2 regions of the Arthrobacter sp. AOP29-A2-19 genome follow, and region 1 is predicted to be linked to the other one. Evidence: riboswitches for the same ligand, from Rfam matches in the RefSeq annotation. Region 1 holds a riboswitch; the other holds the start of a gene.

Region 1 (7,565 bases):
CCGTCCGGCGACCCTCCCCCGTGGACCCGCTTGACGGAGAACTGGCGGTGCAGGCCGTCGTCGGCCCTGGTGAGACTGTATTGCCGTGGCTGGTGGACCCCGTCGGGCATCTCCATCTTGATCGTGACGTACTGTCCGGGCAGCGACGGCTTCACCTCCCGCTCGTCCGTCCGCTCGACCACGAACGTCAGCACGTCATCCGTCTCCCGGATCCGTTCGGCCACGCGCCAGGTCCGCCAGATGGTCTCCGGGCCCAGCCTCAGCGCCCCATAGAGGCCCCGCTCCTTGTTGATGAGCGTGTTGGCCATAAGCCAATAGACCTCGTCCCACGCGGCGGCCACCTCGGGGGTCACCGCCTCCCCAAGCACGTCCACGATGGCCCACATGAGGTTGTCGTGGACGATCTGGTACTGGCCCGGGCGCAGGCCGAGGGACACGTGCTTGTGCGCGATGCGGGAAAGGAGGTGGTCCGGCAGGTCGTTCGGCCTGTCCACCAGATAGCCGGCAAACGCGCCGATCGACCCGGCGAGCGCCTGCTGCTGCCTGCCGTCCGCCTGGTTGCCGCGGTTGAAGAGTCCGTCCAGCAGTTCGGGGTGCGCCGCGAACATGTGCCCGTAGAAGCGCCTTGCTATCTCTTGGATGTTGTCGCCGACGGCGGGCAACGTGGCCTTGATGACGGGGAGGGCGGTATCTGAGAGCACGGGATGCTCCTCTGGCTGGTGGGGTGGTTGCCGGATGCGACCAAGCTAACACCGGCGGGGCGGAAGGGCCCCGGCAGGGCGGCGCCCAATTCCGCGGCGCGGCGCCTGTACGCTCTGCGGGTGAAGAAACATGCGTGCGGGATCTGCCGGTCGACCCTCTTTTTCGAAAACTCCCGTTGCGTGGGCTGCGGCACCGCCCTCGGCTACTCCCGGAAGGAACGCGCCATCGTCCCCGTGGACGCGTCCGGCGCCTACGTCGACGCGGACGGGAACACCTGGCACGTCTGCAGGAACCTGGGGCTCTCCGGCTGCACGTGGCTGGCGGTCCGGTCAGGCGACCAGTGCTTCGGCTGCGGCCTGACGCGCACCCGGCCGAACGACGACGACGCCGCCGGGATGACCCAGTTTGTGGTCGGCGAGCGCGCGAAACGCAGGCTGGTGGCCGAGCTGGACGCCTTGGGCCTGCCGATCACCACGCGGGCCGAGGACCCGGAGGGCGGCCTGGCGTTCGACCTGCTCTCCAGCGCGGACGCGAACGTGGTCATAGGCCACGCCAACGGCGTGATCACCATCGACCTCGCCGAAACCGAGGACGCCTACCGGGAGAGGATGCGCGCGCAACTCGACGAGCCGTACCGGACCATGTTGGGGCACTTCCGCCACGAGGTCGGCCACTACTTCGAGACCGTCCTGGTCTTCGCCGACGCGGAGCGGACCCGCGCGGCGCGCGAACTGTTCGGCGACGACACCAAGGACTACCAGGCGGAGATCGACCGGCACTACGCGCAGGGCGCGCCCGAGGACTGGCCACGGAGCCACATTTCCCGGTATGCCACCATGCACCCCTACGAGGACTTCGCTGAGACGTTCGCCCACTACCTCCACATCCGGGACACCCTGGACACCGCCCGCGAGCACGGGCTGGCGCCTGAGACGGCGGCAGGCACGGCGGGCGCCGTTGGCGGGGCCAGCACGTTCCGGGACATCGTCCTCGGCGAGTGGCTTCCCCTGTCCATCGCCCTCAACGAGGTGAACCGCAGCATGGGCGCCAACGACCTCTATCCGTTCGGCATCCCGGACACCGTCCTGGACAAGCTGGAGTTCGTGGCTTCCCTGATGCCGTGACCGTGCGCCCGGACGCAACATTCGCCGCCGGCAACGCGCCGCGGTAGGCTCCTTGGCATCGACTCGGGGTGTCCCGGCCGCCGGCCGGGACTGAGATGAAACCCGTATTCACCTGATCTAGCTAGCACTAGCGGAGGGATGTCGCCCATGGTTTCTATTGCGCCTTCACACCTTGCCCCACCATCCGTCTCCCCTGCCCTCGCGGCGGAGTGTCTGGAGCGGGTCCGCGCCACGACGCCGCTCGTCCAGTGCCTGACCAACACGGTCGTCGCCAACTTCACGGCCAACGTTCTGCTCGCCGCCGGCGCCGCGCCCGCCATGGTGGACGTCCCGGGCGAGGCGGCGGAGTTCGCCCGCGTCGCCTCCGGGGTGCTGGTCAACCTCGGCACGCCGCACCGCGGGCAGCGCGAGGGCATGCTGGAGGCCGCGCGCGCGGCGCACGGGGCCGGCACCCCCTGGGTGTTGGATCCGGTCGCCGTCGGGGCGCTTGGCCTGCGCACCGAATTCGCCAGCCTGCTTGTGGAGCTGCGCCCCGGCGTCGTGCGCGGCAACGCCTCGGAGGTCATGGCGCTGGCCGGTGTCGGCGCCGGCGGGCGCGGCGTGGACGCGACGGACGACGTCGAGGCGGCCCACGAGGCGGCAACCGCGCTGGCGCGCCGAACCGGCGGCGTGGTGGCCGTGTCCGGCGTGGCCGACCTCGTCACCGACGGAGAACGGACGGTCCGGGTCCACGGGGGCAGCGCCATGCTCACCCGCGTGACCGGCGGCGGCTGCGCCCTCGGCGCGCTGGTCGCGGCCTTCAGTGCCGCGGCGGGGGACCCGTTCGCGGGCAGCGTGGGCGCCCACGCCCTCTATTCCGTCGCCGCCGAGACGGCCGAAGAGGCGTCCACGGGGCCCGGCAGCTTCGCCGTCGCGTTCCTGGACGCCCTGTTCACCACAACCCCGGAAGCCGTCGCGGCACGGGCGGTGCTGCGATGAACGCGTTTGGCCACACGTCGTTCGACTTGGGCCTCTACCTGGTCGCCAACGCGGGCAGCACCAACGGCCGTCCCCTTCCCGAGATCGTCGCCGCGGCGGTCGACGGCGGCGCAACGTTCGTCCAGCTGCGGTGCAAGGACGCACCCGCGCGCGAATTCCTGGACGACGTCGTGGCGAGCGCGCGGCACGCAGCGGGCCGGGCGGCACTGGTCGTCAACGACCGCGTGGACGTTTACCTGGCGGCCCTTGCGGCCGGCGCGCGCGTGGACGGCGTGCACATCGGACAGTCCGATCTACCGGCGGCGCTGGTGCGCCGCCTGATCGGGCCGGACGCGATCCTCGGGCTCAGCTCGTCGACGCTGTCCGAGCTCGACGCCCTTGCGGCCATGCCCGCCGGGACCGTCTCCTATCTGGGCACGGGCGCGGTGCGGCCCACCCCGACGAAGGAGGACCACCCGGAGCCCCTCGGCTGGGCCGGACTGGCGGAGTTCGCGGCCGCCGCGCCGCTGCAGTGCGTGGCCATCGGCGGGCTGGGCCACGGCGACGCCGCCGAGGCTGCGGCCGCGGGAGCCGCGGGAATCGCGGTGGTCCGCGCGGTCTGCGCGGCCGCGGACCCGAGGGCGGCCGCCCGGTTGCTGCGTGCCGAGTGGGACGCCGCGGCGCCGGCCCCGCGGGTGGGGGCACACGCGTGAACGCGGTTCCCAACGTCCTGTCCATCGCCGGATCCGACCCGTCGGGCGGCGCCGGCATCCAGGCGGATCTCAAGTCGATCGCCGCCTGCGGGGGCTACGGAATGGCCGCCGTCGCGGCGCTCACCGCCCAGAACACGCGGGGCGTCAGCGGCGTGCACATCCCTCCCGCCGGCTTCCTCACGGCCCAGCTGGACGCCATCGCGGCCGACGTGAGGATCGACGCCGTCAAGATCGGCATGCTCGGCAACGCCGAGGCCGTCCGGGCAGTGGCCGCCTGGCTCCAATCCCTCCGCGCGGGTGGGAGTCCGGTTCGGGGGCGCGGTCGGGGTTCGGGCCGGGGCGGGGGGCCCGTTGTGGTGCTGGATCCCGTCATGGTCGCCACGAGCGGCGACCGGCTGCTCGAGGCCGACGCCGAGGACGCCCTGCTCTCGCTCCTTCGCCTGGCCGACGTCGTCACCCCCAACGTCGCCGAGCTCGCCGTGCTCGCCGGGAAGCCGCCGGCCGAGTCCTGGGCACGCGCCCTGGAGCAGGCGCGGTCCTTGGCGGCCGCATTCGACGTCCTGGTGCTGGCCAAGGGCGGCCATCTGCCCGGGAACCCCGGCGGGTGCCCCGACGCGCTGGTCAATGCCGACGGCGTTGTGCTGCAGGTCGTGGCCGAGCGGGTCGGGACCCGAAACACCCACGGAACCGGCTGCTCGCTTTCCTCCGCCCTGGCGACCCTCTACGCGCGCACCGGCAACTGGCCCGACGCGCTCCGGCTGTCCAAGGCCTGGCTGGGGCAGGCGCTGGTCGCCGCAGACGCGCTCGACGTCGGGTCCGGCGCCGGGCACGGGCCCGTCCACCACTTCGCCGGGCTGTGGGCCGGGCAGCGCACGCCCTCCGCGGACGCGCTCGTGGACACGTGGTGGGACGGGATCGCCGGCGTGCGGGAGGGGATCGACTCGCTGTCGTTCATCCGCGGCCTCAAGGACGGCACGCTGGAGCGCGGGGACTTCGAGCACTACTTGTGGCAGGACGCCCTGTACCTGAGGACCTACGCGCAGGTCCTGTCACGCGCGTCGGAGCTGGCGCCCACCGCCGCCGAGCAGCGGTTCTGGGCCGCGGCCGCGGCGGGCTGCCTGGAGGAGGAACTCGAACTCCACCGGACCCGCCTCGGGTCCGGTCCCCTGCCGGAGCCCACGGCGACCACGGCCGCGTACCTCAACCACCTGACGGCCTCCGGAAGGACCTACCCGCTGCTGGTGGCCGCCATCCTGCCGTGCTTCTGGCTCTACCAGGACACCGGGTCGCGGCTGGCGGACGCAAACCGGGACGGCCATCCCTACGCCGACTGGCTCGCGGCCTACTCCTCCGACGAGTTCGACCAGGCCACCCGCGAAGCCGTCGCGGTGGTGCAGGCCGTGGCGCTGCGGTGTGGCCAGGAGGAGGTTGCGGGCATGCGCCGCGCGTTCCTCGAGTCGGCGCGCCACGAGCTGCTGTTCTTTGCCCAGACGGCGGCCGACGGCGATCCCGGCGGCGCGGGCGCGGAATTCGCCGCGGGCCGCCGCGAGCCCGCGGCCGGGGCATCACAGATGGCCGGGGCGCGCGCGGAGTAGGATTCCGTGAGGGTTTCGGGCGGGTCCGTGCCCACGGCACCGACCCGCCGCCCCACCCACAGCACCCTTTTCGGAAGGCCCCCCATGAGCAACAAACTCGGCTTCGGCTGGACCCTGCACGGCGACGGCAAGACCATCAGGCCGGGCACCGTCGTGGCGCCGGACGAGCGGCTGAACTGGTTCCAGACCACCGGAATCGGCGTCCAGCACGTGATGGCCATGTTCGGGGCGACCGTCCTGGTGCCAACCATCACCGGATTCCCCGTCACCACCACACTGCTGTTCTCCGGCATCGGGACGCTGCTGTTCCTCGTCATCACGGCCGGGCGCGTCCCCAGCTACCTGGGATCCTCGTTCGCGTTCATCGCGCCGGTCGGCGCCGCCATGGGGTCGCACGGCATGGGGGGCGCGCTCGGCGGGATCGTCGTGGCCGGCGTCGCCCTCTTCCTGGTGGGCCTGGTGGTGCAGAAGGCGGGCGCCGGATGGATCCACGCCATGATGCCGCCCGTGGTGATGGGCACCATCGTGGCCCTGATCGGGCTGAACCTCGCCACCACAACGACCTCGGCGATGCAGGAGGTCCCCCTGACCACCTTCACGACGGTCGCAGCGATCGTCCTGTCCGCGGTCCTGTTCAAGGGCCTCCTCGGCCGGCTCTCCATCCTGGTCGGGATCGTCGTCGGCTACCTCGTGGCACTCGCGCAGGGCCAGGTGGCGTTCGCCGCGGTGGGAGAAGCCGGCTGGCTGGGGCTGCCACCGTTCGCCTTCCCCTCTTTCCACATCGACGTCCTGGCCCTCTTCCTGCCCGTTGTGTTCGTGCTGGTGGCCGAGAACATCGGGCACGTGAAGACCGTTGGCCTGATGACCGGGCGCAACCTCGACGGCATCAACGGGCGGGCGCTGATGGCCGACGGCGCCGCCACGGTCGTCGCCGGGTTCGGCGGCGGCTCGGGCACCACCACCTACGCGGAGAACATCGGCGTGATGGCCTCCTCCCGCGTCTACTCCACCGCCGCCTACTGGGTGGCCGGCGTCGTCGCCATCCTTGTGGCCTTCCTGCCGAAGTTCGGCGCGGTCATCAACACGATCCCCGCGGGCGTCACCGGCGGGGCGGGGATTGTGCTGTACGGCATGATCGGCATCATCGGGGCCCGGCTCTGGGTGCAGAACCGGGTGAACTTCTCCAACCCGATCAACCTCATGACGGCCGGCGCAGGCCTGATCATCGCCATCGCCAACCCGACGCTCTCCATCGGCGGCATGCAGTTCGGTGGCATCGCCTTGGGCACCGCCGCCACGCTGGTGATCTTCCACGCCATGGGGGCAATCGCCCGCGCCCGCGGCACGGAGCCCACCGACGCGCCGGAGGACGAGGGCGCGGAGCCCAGCAAGCTCGGCTGAGTGTCGGCTGGGAGCCGCCGGTAGGATTGCCGGGTGGCCGATTGGAACGCCGAGTGGCGGACCGAACAGTGGCGGGCCGACGCCCACCAGTGGATCTCGATGGTGCTCGATTCCTACTCGCTGCGCCAGACGGGCCCCGCCGAACAGGGGCGGATCCGCCTATGGTCCACGCGGATCATGGTGCCCACGGACCACGGCAAACTGTTCTTCAAGGCAAACAACCCGGGACAGGTCGCCGAGGTGGCGGTCACGTCCACCGCGGCCAGCCTGGCGCCCGGGCAGCTGGTGATGCCGCTGGCCATCGAGCCGCTACGGGGCTGGATGATCTCCCCGGACTACGGCGAGACGCTGCTCTCGCTGCCCTCCAACGACTACCGGTTGTGGAGCCGGATCGTGCGGGACTTCGCGAGGCTGCAGCGCGAGTTGGCCCCGTTCGGCGACGCGCTCTTCGACGCCGGGCTGCTGCAGCTGGATCCGGCGTGGCTGCCCGGCTACATCGACGGACAGATCATGCTCCACGCCTCCATGCCCCCGGAGCATCCGCTGCACCTGCCCGCCCGCGACGCGGAGTACCTCGACGCGCGCCTGGGCTCTATCGGCGAGACGAGCCTCTTCCTGGCCTCGGGGCCCGTGCCGCTGACCCTGGACCACAACGACCTGCACCGGGGCAAGGCCTTCCTGCCCGTCTCGCCCGACGAGCCGCTGAGGTTCCTCGACCTGGGAGACGCCTACTGGGCGCACCCCTTTTCCTCCCTCGGCATACCCATCCGGGTGATGTGCGAGGAGTTGCGGACCACGCCGGAGGACCCCCGGGTGCGCCGCGTGGTCAGCGCCTATCTGGAGCAGTGGAGGGACTACGGGACGGTCGAGGAGCTCCGCCCCTACGTGGGACCGGCGCTCCGCGTGGGCAAGATGCAGGCTCACGGGACGTGGATGCGCATCCTCGCCGGCGCCGACGAGTCCGACGTCGAACGATACGCCCACCACGTCCTGCGGCCGCTGGCGGAACTGGCCGGGCCCGCGCTCGGCTAGGGAGCGCCGTCAGCCGGGGTTCCGCTGCGGCCAGTAGCCGC
Region 2 (7,565 bases), 500 kb from region 1:
GCCCACCTCACGAACATCATCAGGGAGTACCGAAAGCGCGGTTTCACCACCGCCATCGACGACTTTGGCGCCGGTCATGCGGGGCTCGGGCTCTTGGCCGATTTCCAACCCGACCTCATCAAGATCGACATGAGGATCGTCCGAGGGATCGACGCGTCCAGGGCCCGCCGGGCCATAGTTTCGGGCATTGTCGACATCGGCAAGGAGCTCGACATCACGGTGCTCGCCGAGGGCATCGAGACGGAGGCGGAGTTCCTGGCATTGAAGGCGGCAGGCATCCGCCTGTTCCAGGGATATTGGTTTGCGAGGCCAGCCTTCGAAGAGCTGCCGCAGGTGCGTTGCGGTCCCGCCTTGGCGTCATCGCTATAGCTCAGGCGAAGAGCACGTCGGGGCCCTTCCAAACGCCGAGTGCCACGCTGGCGGCAAAGACCAGGGCAAGGACGGCGAAAACAGCCGCGGCCAGTCCCCAGTCGGCCCAGCCCAGCGGGACCGGCCGCCAAGTGGAGCGGGGGCCGAGCCCGAGTCCACGCGATTCCAGGGATTGGGCCATCCGTTCCCCCTTGCGCAGGGAGACCACCAGAAGCGCAAAGGCGCATCGGCCAAAGTTCCGCACGTCGCGGCGGGGGCGCCCATTGGAGCGCAACGGAGCGCGCACGCCGTGTGCGGAGCGGATGATCCTCCACTCGGCCGGCATGTCCTGGAGCAGGCGGTAGCCCGCCAGCATCGCATAGGTCATGCGCACGCCCAACTTCGCGTGCTGGTGCAAGCTGGTCATCAGGGCCACGCCGTCGGTCGAGGCGATGAAACCGATCGAGAGCACACCGATGGCCATGCTGCGCAATGCCAGGGACGCACCGACGGCCAATCCCTCGGCGGTCACGCCTGCTCCCGCCATCTCCCAGAGGATGGTCCCGGGCCGGCTGAGGGCGTTGACCACCAGCAGGCCCAGCCCGAACCCGGCGAACGGTATGTGGGCCAGCAGCAGGATCCGCGCAGGGATCCGCGCCGCCGCCACAACGGACGCCAGCCCCAGGATGTACAGCGCGGCCGACGTGACGGGGTCGAAAACAAGGAGCAATGCCACGGAGACGGCAAACAGCAGCCCCAGCTTGACCGTGGGATTGCGCCGGCCCAGCGGCGACTCGGTGAACCGTCGGGGCTCCACACCCACGCTCATGTCCGGTGCTCCCCGTCGCCGCGGGGGACGGCTGCGTCCAGGCCCGCGAGCACGGCGCGCATCTGCGTCGCCGTTTCGAAGGTTTCCAACAGCCATTCCAGGAGCGCCGGAAGGGCAAGACCGGCCCGTTCCAACACCTCGCGCCGGGCGAGGACGTCGAACATCGGCCCGTCGGCGATGACGGTTCCCCCGGCGAGGACCACGGCGCGCTGCGCCAGCGTCGCCACGGTTCGCAGGTCGTGGCTGGAGAACACGACGGCCCGGCCCTCCGCCGCCGCGGCGCGAAGGGACTCCATCGTGGCTATGGTGGCCCGCCGGTCCAGCCCGAAGCTGGGTTCGTCGGCCAGCAGGACGGGTCGGTCGTGGGCAAGCATCGCAGCAACGCTGAGCCGGCGCTTTTCGCCGCCGGAGAGCCGCTGGGGATTCTGGTCCGCCAGATGCTCCAGCCGGTGTTGCCGCAGGAGTCGCTGGACGGTTGGTTCCGATCCGGCGGCGAGCCCATGGCCGACTTCACCGCGGACGGTTGCCGCCACGAACTGGTGCTCCGGGTTCTGGAAGACCATGGCGGCCCGCGCACCGACCAGCCGTCCGTGCGCGGGCCTCAGCAGTCCGGCGAGGGTCAGCAACAGTGACGTTTTCCCAGTGCCGTTCGCGCCGAGGATCGCGACGATTTCTCCCGGACGGACGGCCAGGTCGACGTTGGTCAGTAGTCCGGGAACGCCGGGAGTGTCTGCCTTCGCTCCTGGGCGGCGGAAGAGACGACGTCGGCGTGGCCCGGCTGGATTCCGGCTCACCGTCACTCCGGCCGCCTGCAGCACGGGGTCCCGTGCGTCGACGGCCGGCCCGTCCCCGAACGCCTGGGCAGGGCGCGACGCGGCGAGGTCCCCGAGTCCGCGGCGCACCTCCTCGGCGGAGAGCCCGCCCGGGCAGCCGAAGACCGCCTGCAGTTCGGCCTCCAGCGGAAGCCAGCAGCCCCGCCTCTGGAGGTCCGCGGCCGCGTCGGTCAGCACCTCCGGCGTCGGGCCGTCGTGGACGATTTCGCCCTCACCGTTCAGGACCACGGCCCGGCCGGGCAATCCGGCCACCCCTTGGCGTCCCGCGTACTCGTCCAGGCGGTGCTCCACGAGGACAACGGCCGGACCGTAGTGGTCGACGGCCCGTCCGATCGCCTCCCGGACGGAGGCGATGCCCGCCGCGTCGAGCATCGACGTCGGCTCGTCGAGCATGAGCACGTTCGGTTCGGCGACGAGACTCGCGGCCAGAGCCACCCGCTGGCCCTCGCCGCCCGAGAGCTGCGAGGTCCTTCGCAACCGCAGTCCGGCGGCGTGGACGGCGGACAGCGCGGCATCGATGCGCGACGAGATGGTGCCGGGGTCGGCGGCCCGGTTCTCCAACGGAAACGCCAGTTCCTGCTCAACGTCCGGCAGGCACACGGCCGAAGAGGGGTCCTGGGCCATAACGCCGACACTGCGCGAGAGTTCGGCCACAGTCGTTTCCGGGGTGTCCGTGCCGCCGACCCGCACCGACCCCGACACCCGCGCGGCAACGGCGTGCGGGACCACACCGCTGATCAGCTGCAGGAGGGTGGATTTCCCCGAACCGGACGGACCGAAGACGATCAACTGCTCACCGGACTTCAGTCTCAGGTCCACGTTGCGCAGCACCGGTCCTGTTCGGCGCGGGAACTCCACCGACACGTCGCGTAGCTCCACGGCCGCGACGCCGGGCGGGAGATCCGGCGGGAGCCCCGGCGCGGTCGCCCCGCCCTTCGTGTGGACGCTGGCGCCAAGGTCCTCGTTGGTCATCGGCTAGCCCTTGCCGAGCCGGTCGAGCCCGATCGCGAAGTTGTCGACCACTCCGGTTTTCGCGAGGGCCCCAACAATGACCCTGGCCAGCAGGCCGCCGAGCACAAGACCGGAGAGCAGCTGCACGATCAGGCGCAGGGTGAACAGTTCTTGGCCGTACCAGCCGAAGCGGAAGGCGGAGAAGAAGAAGACCAGACCCGCGCCGAGCAGACCCGAGACGGCGAAGACTCCCCAGCCGAAGCTTCGGTAGCGGCGCAGCGCGAACGGGATCTCGCTGCCCAGGCCCTGGACCGCGGCGGCGATGAAAAGGACGGGACCCACTGCGGACCCAAGAAACACCACTTCAATGACCGACGCGAGCACCTCGGCAATGATCCCCACGAAGGGGCGGCGGACAATCGCCACGGCGATCGGCGCGACCAGCAACCACCCGCCGAGGAGCACGTGTTGGGCGAGGTCGCCGGCCGGTCCCATCAGGATGGACAGCCCGGTCCAGGCCTGGACCAGGGCCCAGTAGAGGAAGCCGAAAACCACCCCGAGGACCACCATGAGCACCAGGTCTTTCAGGGCGAGTGGGGCGCGTTTGCGGGCGGGGGCGTGTGTGCTGGGAGAAGACATAGGAGAACCCTTGAAAAGTGGAAGGAGGAGGCTTAGCGGGAGGTGGGACTGTTGATGGATAGCGTGAGGTGGCACGTCACGTGCTGCACGCTTCGGCCGACCAGAACCCAGCCGGCGGCCACGGTCTCGAGGATGCGTGCGACATCGCCCTCGAGGCGAGTGACGAAATGCTCCGACCTCACGAAGGTCGCGTTCGCCTTGGCGTGGCCGATGGCGGCATAGATGTCCCGCATGTGGTCCGGCTCGATCCCATCGCGCCCACCGTCGTCCAACGGATACAGCGCCCACTCCCCCGTGGCCGCCACGCCGGCATCTTCCAGTTCGACGACGTCGCTGCGCAACGGCCCGGCCCCGCCGGGAAGTTCGCACTGCACTTCGCCGGGGCACCCACGGGACAGGTGCACGGTCGCGGCAACGTGCGCGCCGCTGCGGCCCGCCGCGGAAAGCAGCTGACACAGGTACCGCAGTATGTCTTGTTCCGCGCCCCCGACGAACGTGCTGACGTCGCCGGTCTCAATCTCCAGGCCGGTGGCATCGGCGGCGCGGAGCGCGCCGAGGATGATGTCGGCGTAGTCGGCGCTCATCACAGCGAGTGTGACCCTGGCGCCTATGCCGAAATTGTTGTGGTCGGGTCCGGGGAAGACGCCGGGGGCGGGTGCCACGGATGGTGTGCTGACCTGGGTTGAATGATGCGAATGCATGGTCGCGCCCTTCTGTTGTGAGAACAGGGCACGGGATTCGAAGTTGACTCCCTGCGCTGGCATGATCCAGATCAGGTTCAACGGTCGAAACTTGAGAAGTTTCCTCTCAGCCCGGCTCACCGGACTCCCGTGTTCGATCACGACCCTACACGGCGGGCGCCCCGCGGCTTCCCTTCATGACCGCGGGCCCGGACGTGTGCCGGGGGCCGACACGGCGGCACCGCGGGCAACTGCAATAATTGATCTCGGCCAGCATCAGGCGGTCATCGGAACAGGTGGAAAACTGGTGGAAATGCTCGATACCGTAAGTCTGCGGGTCGCCTTCGCCGTTGTGGCGCTGACCCTTTTCCTTCTGTCCTACTTCGTCACCTTTCGCCGCACCGGGTCCACCTACAGCGGCTGGTGGTCCGGGGCCCTGGCCCTGTTCCTGGCGGGAAGCTCGGCATACCTGCTGAACGGGACCGTCCACCAGGCGTGGGCGAATCCGCTGGGAAACGTCCTCACGGTGCTCGGTGCCGGAGCCGTGCGCGTGGGCGCGGGTTCGCTGCGTGCCGCCGCACCCGGATCGCTGAGGCCAGACATGTGGCTACTGCTGGCGGGACCCTCCGTTGCCGTGGCCGTAGCGTCGGCCGTGGACGATCCGGGCACCAACCAGTGGTCGGGAGGACCCTACTTCCTGGCCGCGATGTCCCTGCTGATCGGCCTGTCGTCATTGGAGTTGTGGCGCCTGTCGCCGGACTACACCCGGGTCCTGCGACCGCTGTCCATCGCCGCGGGGGCCGTGGCGGCCTACTACCTCGGCCGGTGTGCCGCCTTCATCGTTGACGGCCCCGAGGGGCCGGTCTTCCGCACCGTCTTCGGCTCGGCCCCGACCACGCTTCTGACCTTGATGCTGTTGGTCGTGGTCTCCTTCAGCATGGCGGCCCTGAGCAACGAACAGGTGACACGCGAATTGCGCACCCGGGCCATGCGGGACGGGCTGACCGGGCTGCTGAACCGCGGCGGTTTCCTGGATCTTGCCTTGGAGGAGAGCCGCCGGCTGGATAAGGCCGGCGCTGCCGGCGCGTTGATCTTGGCGGACTTGGACCACTTCAAGACGGTCAACGACCACTACGGGCACGCCGCGGGCGACCAGTCCCTTCGCTCCTTCGCGGCCGCCTGCACTGCGACCACCCGCTCCACGGACCTGGTGGGCAGGTACGGCGGCGAGGAGTTCGTGCTGCTGCTGCCGGGAGCGGGAACGGACCTGGCCGCGGCCGTCGCCCGCCAGATCAGCCGCAATCTTGCGGGCTCCCAGACGCCGGCCGGCTTTCCGCTGCCCACCGTCAGCTACGGCGTCGCGCCCCTCGGCGACGGGGACCTCGACGGTGCCATCGCGGCGGCCGACGTGGCCCTGTACGAAGCGAAGGCGCAAGGCCGGAACCGGGTAGTGATGGCCCGGTAGCCGGCCGCGTCGGCCGGGCGCGATGTTTCCATTCGCTATCGGGCCCGGGCGCCGATGGCAGAATCGACGTGTGCCTCCAGCCAGCCCGCCATTCCTGAAGTTGCCGCTTCGACGCGTCGAGGAGCACCCGCTCGAGCGCATGAGCCGCGGGACTTGGCCGGCGACGCTCGCGCCAGTCCGGCAACTCTTGGACACCGGGCTCGACCTGGGGCCGATGACGATCCTCGTGGGGGACAACGGCTCCGGCAAGTCGACCCTGATGGAGGGCATCGCCATGGCGTTTGGCCTGAACGCCGAGGGCGGGTCCACGAACGCCATGAACCGAACACGCGCAACGGAATCGGACCTCGCCGACCACCTCCGGCTCGTGCGGGGCGGCGGGGCCTCCAAACGCGGCTTCTTCCTGCGGGCGGAGACGATGCATGGGCTCTTCACCTACCTCGAGTCCATTGGTGATGCCGGCTCGTTCCACCAGCGCAGCCACGGCGAATCCGTCCTCGACCTCCTTGCCTCCCGGTCCCGGATGCACGGGCTGTGGCTCCTGGACGAGCCGGAGTCCGCCCTCTCGCTGCCGGGCTGCCTCGCACTGATCGGACTCCTGCGCGACCTCGTCGACGGCGGCTCACAAGTTATTGTGTCCACGCACTCCCCCGTCCTTGCGGCGTACCCGGGCGCCGACCTTTACGAGATCGGCGAGTGGGGCATACGGGCCAGCGCGTACGACGAGCTCGACCTCGTCAGGAACTGGCGGTCGTTCCTGGACGCCCCGGAACGATACCTGCGCCACCTCGCGTAAGGGACACGCCGCAGAACGGCATCCGACGCCTGCACCTCGCGCGCGGGGACGTCGCATAGCCTTCCGCGGAACGGAATATCTACACCGCACGCCCGCAGGCTCCTACACTGGACGCACATCGAACCAGGACTCCTCCGACCCCCTCCAGGAGGCCCGCCCATGGCTCCCAGGGATTACCTGCTGATCCGCACGGCTGCGGAGGACACCTGTGCCCTCGTCCGTGTTCACGGCTCCCTCACCGTGGACGGCGTCAGGCCCTTGGTCCAGGCCATGCTGGACGCCCTGGCCCGCGCGCCTGAACACACCGTGTTCGTGGATCTCGGCACGGCCGCGCACGTGGACTACGGAGCCCGCGAACTCCTCAACGCCGTCCTGCCGCACATCGCCAAGTGCGCCACGGGCAGGGGTGGCCGGGTGTTCGTCCACGGCCTGTGGCGCTCCGGGTCTCGGGACGGTACGCCCTAAGGCGAATGTCCACCCCGAACACGCCGGGAGCACTAATCTTCTTGGCAGGATTCACACGAGACAGGGAGAAAACGTGGCACAGGACTACGACGCCGTACGACCCGAGGTCGCTGAACGCAGCGAGGAGACCCTCAAGAATGTCCAGTCCATGGGCGCCCCGACCGCACGCACGGTCGTGGAGGAGCTCGACTTCGCCGACGGAAGCGATGCCCACGATCTGCCGGGCGCGATCGTCGAGGACGAACTCGTCGTCGCGGTCGTTCCCCAAGGCAGCGACGAGTTCGTCTGCCCGTCGTGTTTCACCGTCCGGCACCGCTCCCAACTGGTCCGCGATCCCGCGGGCGCGGGCCAGTGCCGGGACTGCATGGACTGACCGCACTCTGGATCCCGTGTTTCTGGACCCCTAGGGTCAGCCGGGCGGCGGTTGTTGGGCTTGTCCCGCCGCGGGCCGATCGGCCAAGTACTCCTTCAGTGCCATTGCAGGCACGCGGTAGGACCGTCCGAACCGCACCGCCGGCAGCTCCCCGGACTGCACTAGCCGGTACACGGTCATCCTCGA

Evidence for each region. A riboswitch is a leader RNA that binds a small molecule or an ion and turns the genes downstream of it on or off. The one in region 1 is predicted to bind thiamine pyrophosphate.
Region 2: another riboswitch for thiamine pyrophosphate. It lies ahead of AC3ZJJ_RS17980 (YkoF family thiamine/hydroxymethylpyrimidine-binding protein); the one in region 1 lies ahead of thiM (hydroxyethylthiazole kinase).

What each region holds. Positions count from the first base shown of each region.
Region 1 covers NZ_CM176894.1:3,355,118-3,362,682, forward strand. The annotation lists gene AC3ZJJ_RS15465 (globin domain-containing protein) at 1-701, opposite strand, end outside; gene AC3ZJJ_RS15470 (zinc-binding metallopeptidase family protein) at 822-1,826, shown strand; TPP riboswitch at 1,881-1,982, shown strand; gene thiM (hydroxyethylthiazole kinase) at 1,974-2,804, shown strand; gene thiE (thiamine phosphate synthase) at 2,801-3,496, shown strand; gene AC3ZJJ_RS15485 (bifunctional hydroxymethylpyrimidine kinase/phosphomethylpyrimidine kinase) at 3,493-5,091, shown strand; gene AC3ZJJ_RS15490 (uracil-xanthine permease family protein) at 5,176-6,492, shown strand; gene AC3ZJJ_RS15495 (hypothetical protein) at 6,526-7,524, shown strand; gene AC3ZJJ_RS15500 (glycerophosphodiester phosphodiesterase family protein) at 7,534-7,565, opposite strand, start outside.
Region 2 covers NZ_CM176894.1:3,859,720-3,867,284, reverse strand. The annotation lists gene AC3ZJJ_RS18000 (EAL domain-containing protein) at 1-369, shown strand, start outside; gene AC3ZJJ_RS17995 (energy-coupling factor transporter transmembrane component T family protein) at 371-1,177, opposite strand; gene AC3ZJJ_RS17990 (ABC transporter ATP-binding protein) at 1,174-2,982, opposite strand; gene AC3ZJJ_RS17985 (ECF transporter S component) at 2,986-3,600, opposite strand; gene AC3ZJJ_RS17980 (YkoF family thiamine/hydroxymethylpyrimidine-binding protein) at 3,633-4,184, opposite strand; TPP riboswitch at 4,333-4,442, opposite strand; gene AC3ZJJ_RS17975 (GGDEF domain-containing protein) at 4,594-5,745, shown strand; gene AC3ZJJ_RS17970 (AAA family ATPase) at 5,816-6,541, shown strand; gene AC3ZJJ_RS17965 (hypothetical protein) at 6,701-7,006, shown strand; gene AC3ZJJ_RS17960 (DUF4193 family protein) at 7,080-7,379, shown strand; gene AC3ZJJ_RS17955 (helix-turn-helix domain-containing protein) at 7,416-7,565, opposite strand, start outside.